DNA from 3 places in the Rhizobium sp. LjRoot258 genome. Region 2 is predicted to be linked to each of the others. Evidence: riboswitches for the same ligand, from Rfam matches in the RefSeq annotation. Region 2 holds a riboswitch; each other region holds the start of a gene.
The links. A riboswitch is a leader RNA that binds a small molecule or an ion and turns the genes downstream of it on or off. The one in region 2 is predicted to bind thiamine pyrophosphate.
Positions count from the first base shown of each region.

Region 1 (7,943 bases), on a different contig from region 2:
TCAGGCGGCAGGTCCAGCTCGATTTTGCCGGCAATCAGTGGCACAGCCTCCTCCCCGCCCGACGTCAGAAGCATGTCATAGCCCTGTTCTGCAAGGCTGACGGCATAGAGCAGGTGCTGGATGGCATGGTCGGAACGCTCACCCGCGAGGGCACCTGCCAAAATAAGACGTTTCGCCCCACGTGCGATCGCTTCTGAGACCGCAATCTCACCATCGGTGGAAGCCTTTGCGGCGGGGTAGGGTTGTCTCGGCACAGCCGGAAAGGCGCCCGCAAGATCAGTTGGCGTCGAGTCGAAATCACCGACCCAGAGCTCCGGAACGACGCCGAGCGCAGCCGCATGACGCATTCCCCCGTCGGCCGCAATGAAACGGCTGTCCGAGATGGCGTCGCGCAGACGATCGGTTACCTGCAACTCGCCGCCAAGCAGAATGGTGAAGGTGGATTGGCTCATGCGCATTGCCCATAGCGCAAAGCGGGGGGGAAGGGAAAGGGCCGCCGTTCAGGCTTCGCCGACGATATCCTTGATGCGCGCTTGAAAAACGTCCTCGTAGCCGGAAATGAACTTCTCGAACAGCTCCCCGAACGCCTCGATCTCTTCCGGTTTCCAGTCTTTGACCACTTCGGAAACGAACGTGAGCTTCTGCGCGCGTATCTCCGACAACAGCCTCTGTCCGAGTGGCGTCATCACCACAATGATCCGTCGCGCATCGGTCTGTGATGCCTTTCGCCGCAGAATATTGCGTCCGACCATATCCGCGACGATGCGGCTCGCGCGCGACGGATCGATCCGCATCATCTCGGCGATCGTCCCGACTGTTACTTCACCGGTCTCCTGAGCGCGCCGCACAGCGTCCAGTACGTCAAGGTGCGATAGCTCAAGACCGGGAGCCACACTCTGGATGGCGAGCCGCCCGATCAGTCGGCGCCCGGTCATGAGGCGCATGCGTGTCATGCTTTGACCGATGCGCACAATGCCCGGCTCGTTGGTGGTGGGGTCCGTGTTGGTGAGGTTCATCAAGCTCTCGTTCATTCCGGAAATATAGCATGTCATGTGTCGATTGAGAATATGCCGAGGTCAATCAAGTGACATTGACAAATATATGCTAATAGCACATAAGTTGTTTCAACGCCTCATTCGGAACGACACTTCATGGACACTCAAATTGCCGCGGCGCCGCTTGTGACAGATCATCGTCGGCGGTTCATCCTCTTCCTTTTCCTGATGGCAGCCATGTTCATGGCGACGCTCGACAACCAGATCGTTGCAACGGCCCTGCCGACGATCGTTGGCGAGTTCGGCCATCTCGAACGGTTTGGCTGGATCGGCTCTGCCTATCTCCTCGCTGTGAGCGCAGTGATGCCGCTTTACGGCAAGCTTGGTGATCTCTTCGGCCGCAAGTATGTGATGATGGCCGCGATCATGATCTTCACGGTCGGCTCAGCCGTCTGCGGACTGGCTATATCCATGAACACGCTGATTGCGGCCCGCGTGCTGCAGGGGCTTGGCGGGGGTGGGATCATGGTATCGATCTTTGCGGTCAACGCCGATTTGTTTGAGCCCCGCGAACGCGCGCGTTACCAGAGCTATTCGAGCCTTGTGTTGATGGCGTCCGGCGCTATCGGACCGGTGCTCGGTGGTGCGATGAGCGATCTCTTCGGTTGGCGCTCGATCTTCCTCGTCAACGTTCCGATCGGTTTTGTTGTCCTTGTCGGCCTGGCACTGATGCTGCCTTACCGGAAGCCGAATCGTCGTCCGAAGATCGATTATGCCGGCGCCCTGCTGCTCGCCTTGACGACGGCAAGCATCGTGCTGGCCGCCGATGGCGCTCAGCTCTTCGGTTCGCTGGTGGCACCGCAGAACCTCGCCATGGTGGCGCTTGGTGTCGCTGCAGTCATCGGATGGATTTTCGTCGAGCGTCGCGCCGCCGAGCCGATTGTTCCTCTGTCGCTGTTCCGCAATTCCACGTTCAGCCTGTTGCTTGTGATGTCGATCATGAGCGGCGCGATCGGCATTGGCATGGTCAATTATTTTGCATTGTTCCTGCAGACAACGACCGGCCTTTCACCGTCGGCGGCCGGAGCATTCTTTATTCTCTTGACCGGCGGCATTGTTTGCGGGTCGCTCTCGGCCGGGCGCATCATCTCCATCACCGGGCGCTATAAGCCGTTTGCAATAGCAAGCTTGACCTGCAGTGCCATCGCATTCGTGCTGCTCACTCAGGTTCATGCAGGAACGCCGGTCTTGCTTATCGGGGCGGTGATGGCGCTTCACGGCTTTGGTGTCGGCCTTGCACAGCAGGTGCCCGTCGTTGGCGTTCAGAATGCGGCGCCCGCCCGCGATGTCGGCGCGGCGACCGGGTCGGTAACGCTCTCGCGCATGGGCGGCGCATCGATCGCGATCTCCATTTATGGCGCGATCGTTGGCTCACAACTCGGCAAGACGGGACTTTCCATTCCCGGCGTGACCGATATCGAGCAGCTGACGCCGAAGATGCTGGCAGCTTTGCCGGAGGTTGCGCGTCAGGCTGTGGCCGAAGCCTATGCCAATGCCTTCATTCCGCTGTTCATGGCTTCCTGCGCGATCGCTCTTATCGGCCTTTGCACCGCCTTGATGCTGAAGCCGACGCAGTTGCCTCGCGCGGCCGAGGTGCGGCCGGCAGCCAGTGCCGAAGCAGCGGAGTAAATGCCGGTGGCGGACCGAGGCCGCCACTTGCAAGAGACCAAGCGTGGCGATACACCTTCAAACGCTCTAACGGGGTGCCTCGTGCCATTCGGTGCGCGGCTGAGAGGCTGAAAGCCAACCCGCGGAACCTGATCCGGCTAACACCGGCGGAGGGATTAGACGCGTGACATCTGGCACCGCCCTTTTCCCCTTCAAGCAAACCAGAGGAGAGGTGCCATGTTCGAACACATATTCACGAGCCGTTCGCTGCTGACCGCGGCCTTTGTCGCGGCTGTCGGCCTTGCCGGCGTGGGCGCGCAGGCGGCGGACAAGACACTCACCGTCTACACCTACGAGAGCTTCACATCCGAATGGGGACCGGGGCCGAAGGTCAAGGAAGCATTCGAGAAGACATGCGGCTGCAGCGTCAATTTCGTCAGTGTGGCTGATGGCGTGGCGCTGTTGTCGCGTCTCAAGCTCGAAGGCGCTGCTACGAAGGCAGACGTCGTGCTCGGCCTGGACACGAACCTGACTACGGAAGCGAAAGCAACCGGCCTGTTCGAGGCAAGTGGTGTCGATGTCGCTGCGCTTAAGGTGCCGGGCGACTTCAAGGACGACGTGTTCGTGCCTTATGATTATGGCCACTTCGCCGTCATCTACGACACGCAGACAATCAAGAACCCACCGCAGAGCATGAAGGAGCTGGTCGAAGGCGACCCTTCGCAGAAGATCGTCATAGAGGATCCGCGCACCTCGACGCCCGGGCTCGGTCTCTTGCTGTGGGTAAAGGCTATTTACGGCGACAAGTCGCCCGAAGCTTGGGCAAAACTCAAGAAGCGCGTGCTGACGGTAACTCCCGGCTGGTCCGAGGCCTATGGGCTGTTCACCAAGGGCGAGGCGCCGATGGTGCTCTCCTACACGACCTCGCCCGCCTACCATATGGTCGCGGAAAATACGGACCGCTATCAGGCTGCCGCATTTTCAGAGGGCCATTACATACAGATCGAAGTGGCCGGCCTGCTGAAGAATGCGCACGACAAGGAGCTTGCGCGCGATTTCCTGAAATTCATGGTGACGCCGGGGTTCCAGGATACCATCCCGACCAACAACTGGATGATGCCGGTTTCGGCGACATCGCAACCGCTGCCCGACGCATTCGGCAAGCTTGTGAGCCCCTCAAAGACCTTCCTGATGAGGTCGGATGAAGTCGCCGAGAACCGCAAGGCCTGGATCGACGAGTGGCTGGCCGCCATGAGCATGAACTGATGCTTTTGACAAAGGCTGAGATGCGACAGGTGATACTGGGCGGGGCCGTGAGCCTCGTCGGCATCGCTGGTTTCGTGGGCCTTGCAACCTTTGCCTTGCTTCTTTCGAGCGGAGCTTCGTCTATTCTGACGGCGATGTTCGAACCCTACATTTTGCGGATCCTGCGGTTCACCTTGCTGCAGGCTCTGCTTTCGACAGTACTGTCCGTCGTTCTTGCCATTCCAGTCGCACAGGCCCTAGCACGTCAGCGGCATTTCCCCGGCCGTACTTGGATCATTCGCCTCATGGCTGTGCCGATGGGGCTCCCTGTTCTGATCGGAGCGCTCGGATTGATCCGAATCTGGGGGCGGCAGGGGATACTGAACTCGTTGTTGCTCGAGCTCGGCATGGCGGAACCGATCAGCATCTACGGGCTTTCCGGGATCTTGCTGGCGCATGTGTTCTTTAACATGCCGCTTGCGTGCCGCTTGATGCTGGCGGCACTGGAGCGTGTGCCAGCGGAATATTGGCTGATGGCGAGTGGTCTCGGCATGCGGCCTGGTTCGATTTTCCGCTTCATCGAATGGCCAGTTCTGCGCTCGGTCATTCCTGGTATCGCGGGCCTGATCTTCATGCTGTGCGCCACGAGCTTCACGCTCGTGCTGACATTGGGTGGCGGGCCTGCGGCAACGACGGTCGAGGTTGCCATCTATCAATCGCTTCGCTTTGATTTCGACCCAGGCAGGGCCGTCGCTCTCTCCCTGCTCCAGATCGTCCTGACCGCTGTCATTCTTGGCGGCTTGTCGCTTCTTCCCGCTCCGCAGGACGAAGGCATGACGGCAGGTAAGGCCGTCAGGCGTCCGGATGGCCAGCTGCCGGCAGCGCGGCTTGCAGATGGCAGCGTCGTGATGCTCGCCGCGCTGTTTCTGGGGCTACCTTTGATGTCCGTCGTCGTGGCGGGTCTTCGGTCCGATCTGATGAAGCTCCTGAGCGAACGCATTTTCTGGCAGTCGGCTGCGACCAGCCTTGCCATTTCGATCTCCGCGGCGGTTCTCGCTTTGCTGGTCTCGATGACACTGGTGAGCGCGCGCCGCGCCGTCCTTCTCCGGGGTTCGGCGGCCTCCGGCGCGAGAGCATTTTTTGCTGCCGCGGGTGGCGCGTCGTCGCTGGTGTTGCTGGTGCCGCCGATCGTCCTTGCGACGGGGTGGTTTCTTGCACTGACAAATTTCGGCGACGTGAGCGTGTTCGCTCCGCTGCTGATTGTCGCGATCAACGCGTTGATGTCCCTGCCCTTTGTGATGCGTGTGCTCGAGCCGGCCTTCATCGTTCACAAGCGCCGGACGCAGAAACTCGCGGCGAGCCTTGGTGTCACCGGCTGGGCGCGGCTGCGCCTGGTCGACATGCCGGCGCTATTCAAGCCGATGCTCACGGCATTTTCGTTCGCGATGGCATTGTCGCTCGGCGATCTGGGCGCCGTTGCGCTGTTCGGCTCGGATAGTTTCGTCACACTGCCTTGGCTCGTTTATAGCCGCATGGGGAGCTACCGGACCAACGATGCGGATGGGCTGGCATTGATCCTTGGCCTCGTCTGCCTGCTGCTCACGATCGCCGGGACCATGGGGCCTGCGCGGCGCGAGGGGGCTTTCCATGCATGATCCGCAGTTCTCGATCGAGATGCGCGATGTCAGTCTCCAACTCGGGAGGCAAGCCTTTCATTTCGATTGCCGGCTTCCCGCCGGCGCCGTGATTGCCGTGACGGGCGCGTCCGGGGCCGGCAAGTCGACCTTTTTGAATCTGCTCGCCGGCTTCGATGTGCCCGCCCGCGGGCGGATTCTGATCGCGGGAAAGGACGTGACCGACGAGTACCCGGCGAGACGAGCCGTCTCTCTCGTATTTCAGGACAACAACCTGTTTGCGCATCTCGATATTTTCACCAACATCGGCCTTGGTATCAACCCGGCGATGAAACTCACGGCCGCCGATCGCCGATCGATCACGTCTGCGCTTGAAAAGGTGGGGCTTGCCGGTTTCGAACGGCGAATGCCGGGTACGCTGTCCGGCGGGGAGCGGCAGCGGACCGCCTTTGCGCGCGCGCTTGTTCGCAACCGTCCAGTGCTCCTGCTGGACGAGCCCTTCGCGGCGCTCGACCCCGGTTTGCGAAACGGAATGGCGGCGCTGCTGCTCGATATGCATCGCGAGACCGGCAATACCGTCGTCGTCGTGTCGCATGATCCGGACGAGGTCAAACGCATCGCAGATTTCGGCCTCTTCATCGAAGGCGGTAGGATTGTCGTGGCAGCTCCGATTGGTACGTTTCTGGGTTGCGAGGATCATCCTGGATTGACGCAATTTCTCCGCAGTTGACGAATTTGACAGTCACAACGGCACTTTCGCCATAATTTGAGGCGACCGAGGAAACTCCAAAAAGCACGTTAGGCTTGCTAAAATACAACGGCGCCACATTTAGTCAGAGTCTCGCTATGCATCCGATGCGGAAATCAGTTACAGCAAAGACTTGTGTCCCCGATTGTGCAGTGCAAGAACGGGGACGGACGCCTGTTGAATCACCATGAGACCGACCGGGTCGCGCAAGCGGGCCGGCCGACAAGCAAGATGACTTGGAGAGCCAGACTGGACAGCATGACGACGTGGAAATTGCCCGCGCCTTCCAGTGATGTGCTCTCTTCAGCGTGCCGTCTGGTCCGACGGACCTTGTTCATCTGTGCCACAAGCATGGCGCTAAACGGCTGCCAGTCTATTCTCGAGCAATCCTATCAGCCAAGCGTTGCACCATCCTCCAATCCGCAGATCGTCGATGAGGTGCAGAAGAACGATCCGCGCGCTGCCATGGGCGCTCGCGAGCATCCGCGCATCGTTGCAAGCTATGGTGGCGAGTACAAGGACCCAAAGACCGAGCGCCTGGTTGCCCGTATCGCAGGCGCGTTGACGGCCGTCTCCGAGAATCCGAGCCAGTCCTACCGCATCACCATCTTGAATTCGCCAGCTATCAACGCCTTTGCCCTGCCGGGCGGCTATCTCTATGTAACGCGCGGCTTGCTGGCACTTGCAAACGACGCATCCGAGGTCGCTGCCGTTCTCTCGCATGAGATGGGCCACGTCACGGCAAACCATGGCATCGAACGGCAGAAGCGTGAGGAAGCGGAAGTTATCGCCAGCCGCGTCGTTGCCGAGGTGCTGTCCAGCGACATTGCCGGAAAGCAGGCTCTGGCTCGCGGCAAGCTCCGATTGGCCGCTTTCTCGCGCCAGCAGGAGCTGCAGGCAGACGTCATCGGCGTTCGTATGCTCGGAGAAGCGGGCTACGATCCCTATGCGGCGGCTCGGTTCCTGGATTCGATGGCCGCTTACAGCCGCTTCATGTCGGTCGATCCCGAGGCCGACCAGAGCCTCGACTTCCTGTCCAGCCACCCGAACTCGGCGCAGCGCATCGAGCTCGCGCGCGACCATGCGCGCGCCTTTGGCCAGGAAGGCAAGGTTGGCGACAACGGCAGGGACTATTATCTCGACGGGATCGATGGCCTGCTCTACGGCGACAGCCCGGAGGAGGGCTATGTCCGCGGCCAGACTTTCCTGCATGGCGGGCTCGGTATCCGCTTCGACGTGCCACCTGATTTCAAGATCGACAACAAGGTCGAGGCGGTCATGGCGACCGGCCCGGGCGATGTCGCGATCCGCTTCGATGGCGTCGCCGATAATCAAAACCAGAGCCTGACCAACTATATCTCCAGCGGCTGGGTCACCGGTCTCGACCCCTCCACCATCCAGCAGGTCACAGTCAATGGGATGGAGGCGGCAACGGCCCGCGCGAGCGCAGATCGTTGGGATTTCGACGTCACCGTCATCCGCAACAATTCGCAGATCTTCCGGTTCCTGACGGCGGTGCCGAAGGGGAGCCCGACACTGCAGCAGACAGCCGATGTGTTGCGGGCAAGCTTCCGCCGAATGACGCCGGAAGAGACGGCTTCGCTGAAGCCTCTGCGCATAAGGGTCGTCAAAGTCCGGCCGGGCGAAAACATC
Region 1 covers NZ_CAXUST020000001.1:3,683,084-3,691,026, reverse strand. Annotated here, with positions in the region: gene ACSQ9D_RS18115 (thiamine diphosphokinase) at 1-452, opposite strand, end outside; gene ACSQ9D_RS18110 (MarR family winged helix-turn-helix transcriptional regulator) at 501-1,031, opposite strand; gene ACSQ9D_RS18105 (MDR family MFS transporter) at 1,152-2,684, shown strand; TPP riboswitch at 2,745-2,856, shown strand; gene thiB (thiamine ABC transporter substrate binding subunit) at 2,901-3,929, shown strand; gene thiP (thiamine/thiamine pyrophosphate ABC transporter permease ThiP) at 3,929-5,563, shown strand; gene ACSQ9D_RS18090 (thiamine ABC transporter ATP-binding protein) at 5,556-6,272, shown strand; gene ACSQ9D_RS18085 (M48 family metalloprotease) at 6,522-7,943, shown strand, end outside.
Region 1: another riboswitch for thiamine pyrophosphate. It lies ahead of thiB (thiamine ABC transporter substrate binding subunit); the one in region 2 lies ahead of thiM (hydroxyethylthiazole kinase).

Region 2 (7,943 bases):
GCCCCGCCGGAGGGATCGGAGCCTGCAATGGACATCACGTTTCGGATCATGTTCTTGCCATTTGGATGTTCTTGGCGATCTCTCGTGCCGCCAGCTGTGGATCGGGCGTCCCGCAAATCGCCGAGACAACCGCAAGCCCATCGGCCCCGGCGGCAAGGACGTCACCGACGTGGGCGGATTTCAGGCCACCGATGGCGACGACCGGTACGGGACAAACCTTGATCAGGCGCGAAAGCCCTTCAAAGCCGAGCGCGGGTTTGTGGTCAGGCTTCGTCGCTGTCGCAAAAACCGGCCCCAACCCAGCATAGTCGACAGCTGCGGGGTCGATTGCTGCCGCCAGCGCCGCCGTTTCAGCCGAGAGGCCGAGGATCATGTTCGGGCCAATCAATTGCCGCGCCGTGATCGCATCGATGTCGTCCTGGCCAATATGCAGCCCGTCGGCGCCAATAGCGATAGCCGCCTCCACGTCGTCATTGACGATCAGCAGAGCGCCGGTGCCGGACAATGCCACCTTGAGTGCCCGCCCAGTCTCGATCATCCGTGCCGTATCCGCATGCTTGTCGCGCAGTTGCACCATGGTCGCTCCCCCGGCGACCGCCGCGCGGGCGGTCTCCACCATGCCGAAGGCGGCGCAAAGGCCCGGATCGAGGACGAGGTAGAGAGAAAGATCGAGGTTTCTCATGCCGCGCGCACCCTGGCATGGCGATCGAGCGTAGCAGCGTCAAGCGCGGCAAGTGCATCGAGGAAACGCCAGGAGAACGAGCCCGGGCCGTCCGCGTTGCTGGCTGCCATTTCGCCGGCGACAGAAAAGGTAGCAAGGGCTGCAACCGCTGTCGCGAATGGCGCGCCGGGCCGAATGGCCGCAAATGCGCCAATAAGGCAGGTCAGCGAGCAGCCAAGCGCCGTGACCCGCGGCATCAAAGCCGAGCCACCCTCGATACGAGCCGCCCGGTCGCCATCGGTGACGAAATCGACAGCGCCGGTTACCGCGATCGTCGCTCCGTGTGTCCTGGCTAGTAGCCGGGCAGCGTCCTCAGCCTGGTCGACTTCATCGCGGCTATCCACGCCTTGACCACGGCTCGCCCCGCCGGCAAGCGCGATGATTTCGGAGGCATTGCCGCGAATGACGGTGGGGCCGAGTTCCAGCAGCCGGTCCACCGCCGCACGACGAAAACCGGTTGCGTAGTGGGCAACCGGATCGAGAACAAAGGGCTTGCCGGCCTGGCCGGCCGCGCTGGCGGCTGCCTGCATGCCGCGCAGCCAAGCTGACGAGAGTGTGCCGATGTTGATCGTCAGGGCGCCGGCGAGCGCGGCAAATTCACCAGCCTCTTCTTCCGCATGCACCATGGCCGGGGAAGCGCCAGCTGCCAGAAGAACATTGGCTGCGATGTTCATGGCAACGAAATTGGTGATGCAGTGGACGAGCGGTGGCTGCGCTCGCAATTCGCCCAGCAGCGTTCCCGGCGAGGTCTGATCTTGCATGATGTGCCTTTCGACCGGGGAGAAAGGCGCAGGGACAGCCGCGGGAAGCCGACAGTCCCGAGCGACTCCCTCCGCCGGCATTATCCGGTTCAGGTTCAAAGGGTGCTTCTCAGCCCACCATACGGAGGGCGCCCCTGTCTCTCATCGCCTTCTTGTCGCAGAGAAGCAGGCGACTGTCACCCATAAAATGGACATCGCCGGACGTGGCCGGCGACGTCGCGCGCGAAAAGCGGCGTCCCGGCTATTCCGCCGCCTGATAGATGTTCCGGTCAACGACAGAGGCTCTCGGACCGAGTGCGGCCGCAAGCGTGACGAGGACCGCAAGGACCGCGACAAACGTGATGCCGGCGAAATACGGATCCCAGCCGAAACCGGAAGCCGCACCAAATATGGCCGAGGCTGCCGCAAGCACGATGCCGCCACCGATCTGGAAGGAAGCAAACAACAGCCCCGATGCGAGCCCGGACTGATCCTCGCCAACGTCGGAGAGTGCCGCAACCTGCACTGAGGGATAGGTCATGGCGTAGCCGACACCAAGCGGGAGCTGTGACAGGACGACCAGCCAGACCGGGTTGATGTGGCCAACGCTCAGGATCCAGAAGATGTAGCTGAGGGCCTGCAGCGCCACCCCAAGCGTCATCAGCCCGGTCGTGCCACGATTTTGCGCGATCGTCGCAAAGCGTGGCGCCAGGAACATGACGCAGACGCCGCCGAAGGCAAAAGAGAACCCGGTCGCGAAGGCCGACCAGCCAACGACTGTCTGATAATAGAGCGTCGCGATGAACTGGAAGCCGACATAGACGCCCTGGAACAGCGCAGCAATGGCATTGGCGTGGGAGAGCTTTGCCCGCCGGAATATCGCAAGCGGCACCATCGGATCAGCATGACGGGATTCGACGATCAGGAAGAGGCCGATCAAAGCGGCCGCCGCCACGAGCGCACCCCAGGTCGGCACTGCCTGCCAGCCATCGGCCGCAGCATTGGTGATGCCAAAGACGAAGAGCAAAAGTCCCGGCGTGATTGTTATCGCGCCAGCCCAGTCGAACTTGGCACGCGGCCCGCTGCGCTGCTGGTCTGCCGGCAGCACGAAAGGAGCAATCGCCAGCGCGATAATGGCGACCGGCGCACCCATGACAAGAGTTGCCCGCCAGCTGAAGACCGTCGCGGCACCGCCCAGCACCATGCCAAGGACAAAGCCGGTCGCGCCAGTCGAGGCAAAGATCCCGAGCGCTTTCGCCCGCGCCGATCCTTCGCCGAACACCGACAGAAGCAGGGCAAGGGCAGCGGGTGCCGTAAACGCAGCGGCGATGCCCTTTATCAGGCGTGCGGCGATCAGCGTCGGGCCGCTATCGACAAAGCCGCCGGCGATGCTGGCGGCAGCGAAAATGGCGAGCGACCAGAGGAAGACGCGACGGTGGCCGAAAACGTCCGCGACGCGCCCGCCCAGCAACAGGAAACCGCCGTAGCCAAGCACATAGGCGCTGACGGCCCACTGAAGGGACGTGGCCTTCATGCCGAGCTCGGCCTGTATCGCCGGAAGCGCGACGCCAATCGTGGACACATCCATTGCATCAAGAAAGTTGGCAGCACAGAGCAACAGTAATGCCAGGCCGGCTCCGCCTTGAGATCTCGAAATGGTCATGAGTGATCGTTCCTTTCTGCCGACGCCCCGGGAGGAAGCTTTGAGCGTCAGGGAACGAGAAAATGTACACCTCCCGAACCTATTGCAAATTGATAGTAACCATGTCAGGTATTACTGATAATGATGAATGACACGATCCTCAGAAAGATAGACCTCAACCTGCTGCTGGCTTTCTCGGTGCTGATGCAGGAGCGCAATGTCTCTCGTGCTGCCGAGCGGCTTCTGCTCGGCCAGCCAGGCTTGTCGGCGGCCCTAAAGCGGCTGCGCGAGACGCTTGACGACGAGCTGTTCGTACGGGTCGGGCGAGGTCTGCAGCCGACCCCACGCGCGCTTGCAATCGCGCCGGCGATCGAGGATGCGCTATCGGGCATCGAGCGCGCCATCCGGCCGCCGGCCGCCTTCGATCCAAAGATCTGGCAGGGCGAGTTCAGGATCGGCATGTGCGACAATCTGGAATCGGCGTTCTTCGGGCCGCTGGTGGCGCGTCTGCGCGCACTGTCCCCGGGTGCGCGTCTGATCGGGGTCGCCGCCGACAAGCGCGATGCTGCCCGCATGCTTGACGACGGTGCTTATGATTTCAGCGTCGCGGTCCACGAGGAACCGGCGTCCTGGCATGTCCGGGCGCCGCTCTTCAGCCAGTGTTCGGTCTGCGTCTATGACCCAGCCCAGCTGAAGCGCAAAGCGCCGCTGACGCTGGAAGACTTCGTCAATGCCGCACATGTCACCGTGTCCTTTGAGGGCAACAGTGCGACAAATGTCGACACAGTCCTTGCCAAGGCCGGTCTGCGCCGCCAGGTCGTGGCCACCGTACCGCGCTTTTCAGCACTGCCACCGGCGCTGAGGGCGATGCCGGCAATCGCGACCATTCCGGAATCGATCGCTCGCTGCATCGCGCAGTTGCACGGGCTGGAGATCTCGGCGCCGCCGATCGAACTGCCCGCCGATCCTGTTACGATGCTCTACCGCCGCGTCGACAGGGCGGACGGCCGCTCGGTATGGTTCCGCAAGCTTTTCGTTGACGTCGTCGAAGCCGCGCTCAAGGCGTCCGGCTGCTCCATGACGATCTCGAAGGCCGCTTGACCTTCAAAGGGCCTGCGCCGGATCGTTTCGCGCGTTGATATCGACGGCCTTGGCTGGCCAACTCATCAAAGCTTCATCAAGTTCTGCTCGAGCCGGCGCGCCGATGCGGCCTCCAAATGTCTGGCATTTGATTGCCGCCGCCATCGACGAGGCGCGCATCACGTCCTCGATCGCCATGCCCTCGGAAAGCGTCAGTGCGAAGGTTCCGTGGAAGATGTCGCCTGCCGCCAGCGTATCCGTGGCCGTGATGCACGGTGCTTCGAGATGGCGAATGCAACCGCTGTCGTCGTCGAACCAGTAGGAGCCTCTTTCTCCGAATGTCACGCTAACGAAGGCATGGCTGAAACGCTCCTTCAGCCGGCGAACCATCGATGGCGGCTGCGCCGTTCCTGCCAGACGTTCAGCAGCCGGCTGCGAAAAAACAATATGGCTTGCCGCTGGTGCCAACATCTCGATCACCCCCTCAGGCGCCACGTCACCGTCAAGGATGGCCGGTAGCTTCGCTTCCCGGGCAGCGAGCAGTGTCTGCAGTGCAAGCGATGGCCAGCGCACATCGACCAAAACCGCATCGAATGGGGCGATATCGTCCGCTGTGACCGATTGGACGAGCTGATGCAGACGCGGGTCGTAGAAGGGGATGATCAGGCGCTCGCCGGCATCGTCGATCAGGATCGTCGATACGGCCGAGCGGGCGCCCGCCACGCGCCGCATGCCGCGGGTGTCTATGCCGCTTTCTGCCAGGTCGCCGATGATGCGCTCGCCGGTTTGGTCGTCTCCGACCGCACTCCAGAGGCTGGCGTCCCCACCAAGCTTTGCGACCGCGAAAGCAGCACTCGTGGCCATACCTTCGGCGATCTGCAGCATGTCGTATGGTAGAACTTTGCCTTGCCCGCTGGGCATGGTGCGGACCCTGAAGAGGGTATCGAGAACAGCGGCTCCAACGCACAGAATGTGTCGCTTCGCACGCTCATCGATTGCGGTCGTCAGTGTCACTTCACGGCACCCGCCGTCAGCCCGGCCACAATCTGCCTTTGTGCAAAGACGGTCAGGATCAAAACCGGCAGGGTAACGATCAAGGCGGCCGCCGCAAGCGGCCCCCAGCTGACCTGCTCGAACGACAGCATGTTGTAGACCGCGACCGGCAGGGTGCGGGTCTCACGGCTTGCAAGGACGATGCCGAAGACAAAATTGTTCCAGGAGAAGATGACCGATAGGATGAAGGCCACCACGATTCCCGGACGTGCGATCGGCAGCGCCACAAGGCGGAAAACCTGCCAGGGCGTTGCCCCGTCGATGCTTGCGGCCTCTTCCAATTCCATCGGTGTGGTTTCGAAATATCCGATCATGATCCAGACGACGATCGGAACGGTAACGACGAGATGGATGATAATCTGCGGCCAAAGCGTGCCGAGTAGGTTCAGCCATTGGAACAGCAGGAAGAGCGGGATCAAGAAGGAAAGGCCGGGCGTCATTCGGGCGATCATGATGACGACAGCCGACTTTTCGGCCTTCAGACGCGCAATGCCGTAACCGGCCGGCACCCCGATGATGAGCGCCAAGAGCGTCGCCGCACCCGTGACAAGAACCGAATTCCAAAGGTAAAGGAAGAAGTTATTCTCCGCAAACACCTTTGCGTAGTTCGACCAGGCAAAACGCTCGGGAATGAAGATCGGCGGATAGGCGCCATTGTCGATCTCGTACTTCAGGGACAGAGAGATCATCCACAGGAAGAACAGGACCACCGGCGATATCATCACCAGCGCCACGAACAGAAGTCCGATGCGATCAAGTGCCTTGCGCTTCATCAGCGTGCCTCCCCATCGGACCAGTTGGCGCGCTGCTTGACCATCAAAAGGACGAAGGAGAGCGCCACGATGAGCACGAAGAAGATAACGGCCATGGCCGAGCCATATCCGATGTCGTAGTAGGAAAACGCCGTGTTGTAGAGATAGATATTGATCGTCTCCGAGGCGGTCCCCGGTCCGCCCTGCGTCATCGCATAGATGATGTCAAAGCTTTTGACCGCGTCGATGCTGCGAATGATGACGGCAATCATCAGGAACGGCGCGATCATCGGCAAAGTCAGGTAACGAAACTTCTGCCAGACATTGGCACCATCGATTTCTGCGCTCTCGTAGGGCTCGCGCGGCACTGCCGCCAGGCCACCAAGCACGATCAGCATGACGAGCGGTGTCCACTGCCATGTTTCCACCAGCACCAGCGAGGGAATGACGCTCGTCTGATTGTAGATCCACTCCTGTGGGCCGATCCCGATAAAGGAAAGAAGATAATTCAAAACACCGAGCTGGGGATGGAACATCATCGTCCAGACAAGTGCAATGGCGACGGGGGTCGCCATCATCGGCATGACGAATATGCCGCGCAGAATGCCGCGGAGCGGGAACTGGGCATCGAAGATGAGGGCGGCGAGCGTCCCCAGGAGCAGGGGAGCAACGACGGACAATGTCGTATAGAGCACCGTATGCCACAAGGAATCCCAAAAGCGCAGGTCAACGGCAAGGCGCAGGTAGTTATCCAACCCGGCGAAGACCTGTGCCTGGCCGAGTGTCCAACTGTTGATGCTCATCCACAGGGTAAAGACCCATGGAAAAACAATAACGGCCGCCACGACGATCAGGGCGGGAATGACGAAAGGCCAGTAGTTGGGAGCAAACCGGCCCGGTTTGCTCCTCTGCTTTGCCGTGGCCTTGACCGCTGTTGCGGTTTCCATGCTCACCGAAGACATTATCCCTCGCTTCGTGCCAGCACCGGCTCGAACTGAGTTGTAGCCGTCTTCAGCTCAGCAGCAGGATCGGCGCCGCCGATCATGTTGGTAAGGCCGACACCATAGATGTCGCGGAACTCCGTGACCGGAATAATGATTGGCAGGGCAAGTTGCGACACTTTCGCCGAACCCGCGACAGCGTCCAGCCACGCAGGCGGCATCTTCACGCCTTCGCGTACTTTCTGGTCCTCAAGGACCGATTGGCGGAACGGAACACCGGCGCCGGCCTGAAGCAGGCGCGCACCCATGTCATGGGAAATCGCCCACTGGCAGAAGAGATATGCGGCTTCCTTCTTCTGGCTTGCTGCCACGACGCCGAGACCGTCTCCTGTGGTTGCGGCTGCCTGCGCCTTCGGTCCCTTCGGCATGACGCCGTATCCGACCTGGCCGACGACGCGCGACTTTTCCGGGTTCTCGATCGGCGGTGCAAACCCCACGCCATCAAGCCACATGCCGATCTTGCCCTGCAGGAAGGCCGATTGGGATTCGGCCCAATTGAAGCCGGAGACGCCGGGAGGAGCCGACTTGGTCATCAGGCGCTGGTAGAGCTTGGCCGCTTCAACGGCCTCCTCGGAATTGGTGCGCAGCTTGCCGTCCGGCCCAAGCGGGCTCGATCCGTAGCCGAGCAGCAGCGTCGTCCAAACCGGGGTATTGGCATTCTTGAGACCACGGGCGACGAAGCCATAGGTGTTGGTCGACGGATCGGTGAGCGCCTCGGCAGCACTGGCCATTTCCTCGAACGACGTCGGATAGGAAAGCCCTTTCTTCTCGAAAAGCGCCTTGTTCCAGTAAACGATCCAATAGTCGACCGAAAAGGGCAGGGAGCGCAGGACACCGTCAGAATCCTTGGCGAAGGTCATGCCCGCTTCGGCAAAATCGCTCTCGACCAGCGACCGATCGGTGAGTGAAGGATCCTTGAGGAAGCCACCAATGTCGGCGAGCCAGCCACCCTTT
Region 2 covers NZ_CAXUST020000002.1:1,448,433-1,456,375, reverse strand. Annotated here, with positions in the region: gene thiD (bifunctional hydroxymethylpyrimidine kinase/phosphomethylpyrimidine kinase) at 1-50, opposite strand, end outside; gene thiE (thiamine phosphate synthase) at 47-682, opposite strand; gene thiM (hydroxyethylthiazole kinase) at 679-1,482, opposite strand; TPP riboswitch at 1,532-1,628, opposite strand; gene ACSQ9D_RS27630 (MFS transporter) at 1,724-3,124, opposite strand; gene ACSQ9D_RS27625 (LysR family transcriptional regulator) at 3,245-4,204, shown strand; gene ACSQ9D_RS27620 (sugar kinase) at 4,208-5,197, opposite strand; gene ACSQ9D_RS27615 (carbohydrate ABC transporter permease) at 5,194-6,009, opposite strand; gene ACSQ9D_RS27610 (carbohydrate ABC transporter permease) at 6,009-6,950, opposite strand; gene ACSQ9D_RS27605 (ABC transporter substrate-binding protein) at 6,950-7,943, opposite strand, start outside.

Region 3 (7,943 bases), on a different contig from region 2:
CTGATCGTTTGACGGCCTCCGCTAGGATCGCGGGCGAAGGGTATCGCGCAGTGCCAAGAAGCAAGCGGGACGAAACCTCGGCGTTATAGAGCTTCAGCATCATTCAGCCGCCCTGCATCGGCGACAAGATTTCGATCCTGTCATTGTCGTTAAGCGCATGGTCGACACGGTCCTCGCGGTGGACGATTTCGCCGTTGACGGCGGTCGCCAACCATTCGCCCTCGTATTCCATCAGCGTCAGCAGTTCCGACAACGTTGCTGCAATGAGGTCGTGATGCTCGCCGTTGACGATCAGTTTCATCGGCTATTTCCTCCTGGTTCAGTTCTGGAGAAGACAAGGTCAACGGCTTCCTGCGCCATTGCGGGCGCAAGCAGGAAGCCGTGGCGATAGAGGCCATTGAGCACGACCGCACCGCGCTCGCGGGTCGCGCGGGGAAAATTGTCGGCGAATGCCGGCCGGATGCCCACGCCGGTTTCGACCACTGCAGCGTCCGCGAAGGCGGGATGCACTGCATAGGCGGCGTTCAACAACTCCATCATCGAACGCGCCGAGATCGGACCGTCAAACTCCGTCTCGATCATGGTGGCACCCACCATGAACAGGCCATCTCCGCGCGGAACGATATAGACGGGGAAGCGGGGATGCAGCAGGCGAACGGGCCTGGTGAGGGTAACCTCGCCGGTTTCCAGATAAAGCATTTCGCCGCGAACGCCGCGAAGTCCGCTCGTCTGTCCGATCCGCGCGGCGCCAGTGCAATCCACGATGTCGTCGTAGTCGGTCTCTCCGGCCACTCGCTCGATGAATGCAACACGCCGATCGACAAGTTTTTCTCGCAGCAGACCCAAGACTCGCCTTGGATTGAGGTGTCCTTCCAGTGGGAAGAAAAGGGCGCGCCTGAAGCGCCCTGCCAGAGCTGGCTCCCATGAGGCGATATTTTCTTCATCCAACCATTCATGGCCGCTTGTGCGACCGGCGAAGCGATTGAGCTCGCTCTGGTCGCGGGCGGGAGCAACGACCAGCGTTCCGTTTCGGTGTACCTCCCCCGGCAGCATCATGTCCCACCGGTCGGGAGCATCGCGACCTCGCAGCAATACGGCTTCCTCGGCACTTTCGCGCTCGCACCAGGGCGCGAGCATGCCGCCCGCGAGCCAGGAGGCTGCCTGCCTGGAGCCTTTAGCCGGATCAATGACCGTCGCATCGGCACCGCGAAGGCTGAGTTCGTGGGCGACGACGAGGCCGGCAACGCCGGCCCCTTTGACAAGCACATGCATATCAGTCGCCCGACTGTTCGACGGCATTGATTGGCATGTAGAGATCGCCGCCCTCGCGGTATTTCGCCGCCATCGCGTCGAGCCCTTCCTTCTGCGCCTCGGCACGGATGTCGTGCGAGATCCGCATCGAGCAGAACTTCGGGCCGCACATGGAGCAGAAGTGCGCCACCTTGTGCGCTTCCTTCGGCAGCGTCTCGTCATGGAAGCTGCGGGCGGTTTCGGGGTCCAGCGCGAGGTTGAACTGGTCCTCCCAGCGGAATTCGAAGCGAGCGCGTGACAGGGCGTCGTCGCGCAATTGAGCGGCCGGGTGCCCCTTGGCGAGATCGGCCGCGTGGGCAGCGATCTTGTAGGTGATGACGCCGGTCTTCACGTCGTTGCGGTCGGGTAGACCAAGATGCTCCTTCGGGGTGACGTAGCAGAGCATCGCCGTACCGAACCAGCCGATCATCGCAGCACCGATGCCCGAGGTGATGTGGTCGTAGCCGGGTGCAATGTCGGTGGTCAGCGGTCCCAGCGTATAGAAGGGCGCCTCGCCGCAGACGGCGAGCTGCTTGTCCATGTTCTCCTTGATCTTGTGCATCGGCACGTGGCCGGGGCCTTCGATCATGACCTGGCAGTCCTTGGCCCAGGCGATCTTCGTCAGTTCGCCGAGCGTTTCCAGCTCGGCGAACTGTGCCGCGTCGTTGGCGTCGGCAATCGAGCCCGGACGCAGGCCGTCGCCGAGCGAGAAGGAGACGTCATAGGCGCGGCAGATGTCGCAGATCTCCTCGAAATGCTCGTAGAGGAAGCTCTCGCGGTGGTGATGAAGACACCACTTGGCCATGATCGAGCCACCGCGCGAAACGATGCCGGTGACGCGGTTGACGGTGAGCGGAATGTAGTGCAGCCGCACGCCGGCGTGGATGGTGAAGTAGTCGACCCCCTGCTCGGCCTGCTCGATCAGGGTGTCGCGATAGACTTCCCAGGTCAGGTTCTCGGCAATGCCCTCGACCTTCTCAAGCGCCTGATAAAGTGGAACCGTGCCGATCGGCAGTGGCGAGTTGCGGATGATCCATTCGCGGATGTTGTGGATGTTGCGGCCGGTGGAGAGATCCATGACTGTATCGGCGCCCCAGCGGGCAGCCCAGACCATCTTCTCGACCTCTTCGGCCATGGAAGACGTGACGGCGGAGTTGCCGATATTGGCGTTGATCTTCACCAGGAAGTTCCGGCCGATGATCATCGGTTCGGATTCGGGATGATTGATGTTGGCGGGAATGATCGCTCGGCCGGTGGCAATCTCCTGCCGGACGAATTCCGGGGTTACGTGATCCGGAATCCGGGCGCCGAAGCTTTCGCCGTCGCGCGTGATAGCCTCCGCCTGCGCCTTGCGGCCAAGGTTCTCGCGGATCGCGATGAATTCCATCTCCGGTGTGATAATGCCGGCGCGCGCATAGGCGAGCTGGGTCACGGCCTTGCCGTCCCTTGCGCGGAGCGGCTGGCGCGTGCCGGGAAATTCCGGCGTCAGCCGTTCGCCGCTGGCAAAGCCGTTGTCTTCGGGGCGGACCTGGCGGCCCTGATAGGCTTCGACGTCACCGCGGGCGACCACCCAGCCGCGGCGCAGTTCTGGTAGTCCCTGCTCGATGCGGATGTCGGCACCTTCGACGGTGTAGATGCCCGAGGAATCATAGACCGTGACCGGCGGTTCGCCCGATGTCGGGTGAAGGCTGATCTCGCGCATCGGGACGCGGACATCAGGGTGGATTTCTCCGGGAATGTAGATTTTTCGAGAGGCCGGCAATGGGCCTGTCGTAACGGTCGGGGTGATATTCTTTGCGGCAATATTCATGGTTTGAGGCTCCAAGTTTGCATTTGGAGACCCAGTCCTCAGCCGGAATGATGAAAAGACGCTGACACGGTTTCCTCGCGAGAATCCAATGCCTTCGAGCGCTTGCACCGTCCCTACGCCAGTATGAACTGGATCAGGTTCAACGGGTCACTGCGCGCGATAGCAGTATCTCAGCCCCTTGCCGGGACCCCCCTGGTGAATGCGAAAAGGTTAGAACCAGAGTAGCAAAGCTGTCAAGCCGACCGCGTAGGCTACATCGAAAGGTCCAGCGCCCGGCCTTCGAAGAGGCGGCTCTGCGAGCCCTCGAGATGCGCCTTCATCAGCGCCCGCGCGTCTTCCGCGCGGCCTTCGACGATGGCGAGGTAGATCTTGTTGTGTTCTTCGTAGACCTGCTCAAGACCTTGGCGCGGGCCAAGCAGAGACAGACCGTGAAGATGCATGCCGACCGCGATATGCGCTTTCAGGGCATCGATCGAGGCCGTGTAGTAGTGGTTGTTGGCGGCTTCCGTGACCGCACGATGGAACGTGAAGTCGGCGTCAGTGCGATGAAGCTGGTGGCTGGTCGCCTCACGGAGATCGGCGAGAGCAGCTGCGATCTTCTGAATCGCCGCCTCGTCGCGGCGCTTGGCAGCAAAATAGGCGGCAGCAGGCTCGATCGTCAGGCGAAACTCATAGCAGCGCTGAATATCGGCGATCGTCTTGACCGGCGAATAGGAAAGCTGCGTCGTCGGCGAGCCATGAGCGCTGACGAAGGTGCCGGCACCTTGCCTGGCGTAGACGATGCCCTGATCGCGCAAGCGTGCCAACGCGTCGCGCACGATGGGGCGCGAGACGCCAAGCATCGACGCAAGCTCGTGCTCACCGGGAAGTCGTGAATCGGGCGGATAGTTTCCCGAGCGAATGCGCTCTTGCAACTGATCGAACACCCGATCGACCAGCTTGACGGCCTTACCGCGCTCCGGCTTTGTCGCAGGCGACGCTTGCGCATTCGCCGATACACCGTTTGCTTCGTCCACCTTCATTCTCCCCGTCGGCATTGTCCTATGCCGCCTGATTCTGTGCAATCAGTCTTACCAAACTATCAGAATTTCCGAAGCCCCCGGACTTCACCGCGCAGCGGAAACGCAGGCCATCGGCCGTTTTGACGTCAAACCACGGAATGCCCGCCTCGATTTCGCCCTGCGGCCTCAGGATCCGAATTCCGAGCTCGCGAAAAACTGCCAGCGCCGTATCGCCACCGCCAACCATCAGCATCTCCGGGCGCGTCGCATCTATGATCGACTTTACGCCTTTCGCGAACCGGTCGGCAACTGCCGCGGTCTCGCCGGTGATTTCGCCTGTACAGCGCAGAAGCACCGGCAGGCCTAACCGCTGTTCGTCCGGTAGCATTCCCACGGGAGCATCAATGGCCGAGGTCAGGACACCGGAAGCCTCCAGCTTGGTCATTTGTGCCGCTGTGATCGGGTCGCGGGAACCGACGGCGAAAACTGTCCGATTTGATGCCGCAAAGGGTCGGCCTGCTTTGTTGGCCCTGCCGATCTTGCGAGCAAGCGCGGCGCCGATGCCGCGCGCGCCAACGGCAAGTGTGATCTTCCAGTCGTGCCTGCCGACCAGCCGGTCGAGATCGCCATCAGTCTCGGCGTCACGCACGAGGACCTGGCCGTCAGCTGTCTTGAAGAGATCGGCAATCGGTAGCGGCTCGTTGACGCCGCGGCCGACGACATGGCCGTTGCGGGTCAAACGCTCTTGATCGGGGATGGCTGGTGCCACGACGATTGCCGCGTGGCCGAAGACGGCGGCAATAGCTGCGCTTTCTGCTGCAACATTCCCCTTGAGACGGGAGTCTATCTTTTTCAAAACGATCTGAGGCGAGGCGGCAAGAAGGGCCTTCGCCGCAACGCTGACCCTTCCTGCCGCTTCCTCCTCCGGGAGAGCTCTTGAGGCCGTGTTGACCACCACGACCTCGCAACCGGTCATAAGCGCATCCGATATGGCTTCGACCTCGATCGCGACAGCGACGGAAAGCCCGGCGTCGACAAAGGGGGTTCCCGTGTCCAGTGCGCCGGTCAGATCGTCAGCGATGATCGCGACCTTCAACGTCATGTGGTTTGTCCGGTGTTGACCGCGTGGCAGGCGACGAGATGGCCGGGCTTGGCTTCCTTCCATTCCGGAACCGCCCTGCTGCAAGCCTCCATGGCGATCGGGCATCGCGTATGGAAGCGGCAGCCGGCCGGTGGATTGAGCGGACTTGGCACGTCACCCTGCAGGATCTGGCGCTTGCGGCTGCGCTCCAGCTCCGGATCGGTGTCCGGAACGGCCGACAGCAGCGCTTTGGTGTAGGGATGCAGCGGGTTGTCGAACAGCTCCTCGCGGGTCGCAAGCTCCGCCAGACGGCCGAGATACATCACGCCGACACGGGTGCTGATATGGCGAACGACGGCCAGATCGTGGGCGATGAACAGGTAGGTCAGGCCATATTTTTCCTGCAGGTCGAGCAGCAGGTTGATGATCTGCGCCTGAATGGAAACGTCGAGTGCGGAGATCGCTTCGTCGCAGACGATGAACTTGGGCTGGCAGGCGAGCGCGCGGGCGATGACGACACGCTGCCGTTGGCCGCCGGAAAGCTCGTGCGGATAGCGCTGGGCAAAGCGGGTCGACAGGCCGACGTCGGTCAGCAGCGTCGCGACCCGGTCCTTCAGTTCCGCCTTGGTGCAGAGCTTGTGGAACAGGATCGGCTCTCCAATCGCCTCCCCGATCGTCATGCGCGGGTTGAGCGTCGAATAGGGATCCTGGAAGACGATCTGCAGGTCGCGGCGGAAGGGCCGCATCTGCTTCTCGTCCAGCGTTGCCAGATCCTGGCCCTTGTAGACGACCTTGCCGCTGGTTGCCTTGTAGAGGTTGAGGATGGTGAAGCCGGTCGTCGACTTGCCGCAGCCGGATTCGCCGACGAGGCTCAGCGTCTCGCCTTCCATGATATCGAGATTGACGTTGTCGAGCGCATAGACCGTCGCCGAGCGTTCGCCGAAGGCGCCGAGCTTGACGTGGAAATGCTTGACGAGGTTCTCGACCCTGAGCAGCGGTTGGGCACCCATCACGCAGCCTCCTGCATTTTCTGGACGACAAAACAGGCGGCCCGGTGATTTCCGGCGCCGGCCAGCGGCTCGAGCTTCGGTACGCGCTCGAGGCAAATCGCTTCCGCCAGCGGACAGCGCGGCGCAAAGGGGCATCCCTTCGGCCGGCGACCCGGTTCGGGCGGTGTGCCGCCGATCGAGCTCAGCCGGCTTGCCGGTGCATCCGACAGCTTCGGGATCGAGGCCAAGAGACCGCGCGTGTAGGGATGGCTCGGGCGAGCGTAGAGTTCATCGACCGGCGCATCCTCGACAACGGTGCCGGCGTAAAGCACGGCGACGCGATCGACGAGACCGGCGATCAGCGCCAGGTCATGAGTGATCCAGACCACCGACATGCCGAGCTTGGCGCGCAGATCCTTCACGAGATCGACGATCTGGGCCTGGATGGTGACGTCGAGCGCCGTCGTCGGTTCGTCGGCGATCAGGAGCTTCGGATTGCAGGCAAGGCCAATGGCGATCATCACGCGCTGGCGCATGCCGCCAGACAGTTCGTGCGGATAGGCCTGCAGCCGCTCTTCCGGACCGGGAATGCCGACGAGACGCAGCAGTTCGACGGCACGTGCGCGGGCCTCCGCCTTGCTCATCCTGCGATGATAGATCAGTGGCTCGCAGATCTGGTCGCCGACCCGCATGACCGGGTTTAGCGAGGTCATCGGATCCTGGAAGACGAACCCGATATCGCCGCCGCGTACCTTGCGCAGTTCCTTGTTCGACATCTTCTGCAAGTCATTGCCGTCAAAGCTGGCCGAGCCTTTGGTGACCTTGATCTTGTTGGGCAGGAGCCGCATCAGGCTCAGCATCGTCAGACTCTTGCCACAGCCGGACTCGCCGACGACGCCGAGCGTCTCGCCCTTGTTGACGTGGAGGTCGATCCCGTCGACGACAACGGCAGGGCCGTTGCGTCCGTCGATTTCGACGGTGAGGCCGCGGACATCGAGCAGTCGTTCACTGGATTTGGTCGTGTTCATCACTTGCTGCCCCGCGGATTGAGTGCGTCGTTGAGGCCATCGCCGAGGAAGCTGAAGGCAACCGAGGCAAGGCCGAGGACGGCTGCCGGTGCGGCAAGGAGATGGGGATAATGCTGCCAGACGCGTAGACCGTCCGAAATCATGTTGCCCCAGCTGGGGGTCGGCGGATTGACGCCGACGCCGAGGAAGCTGAAGGCGCTTTCTAGAACCATCGCCGTGCCGAGACCAGCACTGACGGAGACGATCAGCGGTCCAAGCGCGTTCGGTACCACGTAACGCTTCATGATGACCCAGTTGGACAGGCCGAGAGCCTGGGCCGCGGTGATATAGGGGCGGCTGCGGATCGACAGCACCTGGGCGCGCACCAAGCGCGCATAGGGCGGCCAGGAGATCAGCGCCATCGAGCCGAAGACCAGGAAGAAATCCACCCATACCGTCTGGCGATAGAATGGATTGAGGGTTGCCATGTACTGGGCCTCCATCCATTTCGCGATCGGTGTCTTCAGCGACGCATTGATAACGACAACGAGCAGCAGGTTCGGCACCGACATGGTCACATCCGTCAGCCACATGATGGCGCTGTCAAATGGATTGCCGAAGAAACCGGCAATGGCTCCAAGCACGAGACCGATCGCAACGGCGATCAAGGTCACGACGATCGCAACCAGGAAAGCCGTGCGCGTGCCGAAGACGACGCGGCTGAAGACGTCGCGGCCAAGATCGTCCGTGCCGAAAAGATGGTGC
Region 3 covers NZ_CAXUST020000001.1:3,646,675-3,654,617, reverse strand. Annotated here, with positions in the region: gene ACSQ9D_RS17955 (thiazole synthase) at 1-100, opposite strand, end outside; gene thiS (sulfur carrier protein ThiS) at 104-301, opposite strand; gene thiO (glycine oxidase ThiO) at 298-1,272, opposite strand; gene thiC (phosphomethylpyrimidine synthase ThiC) at 1,274-3,100, opposite strand; TPP riboswitch at 3,193-3,304, opposite strand; gene ACSQ9D_RS17935 (FadR/GntR family transcriptional regulator) at 3,352-4,116, opposite strand; gene ACSQ9D_RS17930 (four-carbon acid sugar kinase family protein) at 4,142-5,203, opposite strand; gene ACSQ9D_RS17925 (ABC transporter ATP-binding protein) at 5,200-6,192, opposite strand; gene ACSQ9D_RS17920 (ABC transporter ATP-binding protein) at 6,192-7,199, opposite strand; gene ACSQ9D_RS17915 (ABC transporter permease) at 7,199-7,943, opposite strand, start outside.
Region 3: another riboswitch for thiamine pyrophosphate. It lies ahead of thiC (phosphomethylpyrimidine synthase ThiC); the one in region 2 lies ahead of thiM (hydroxyethylthiazole kinase).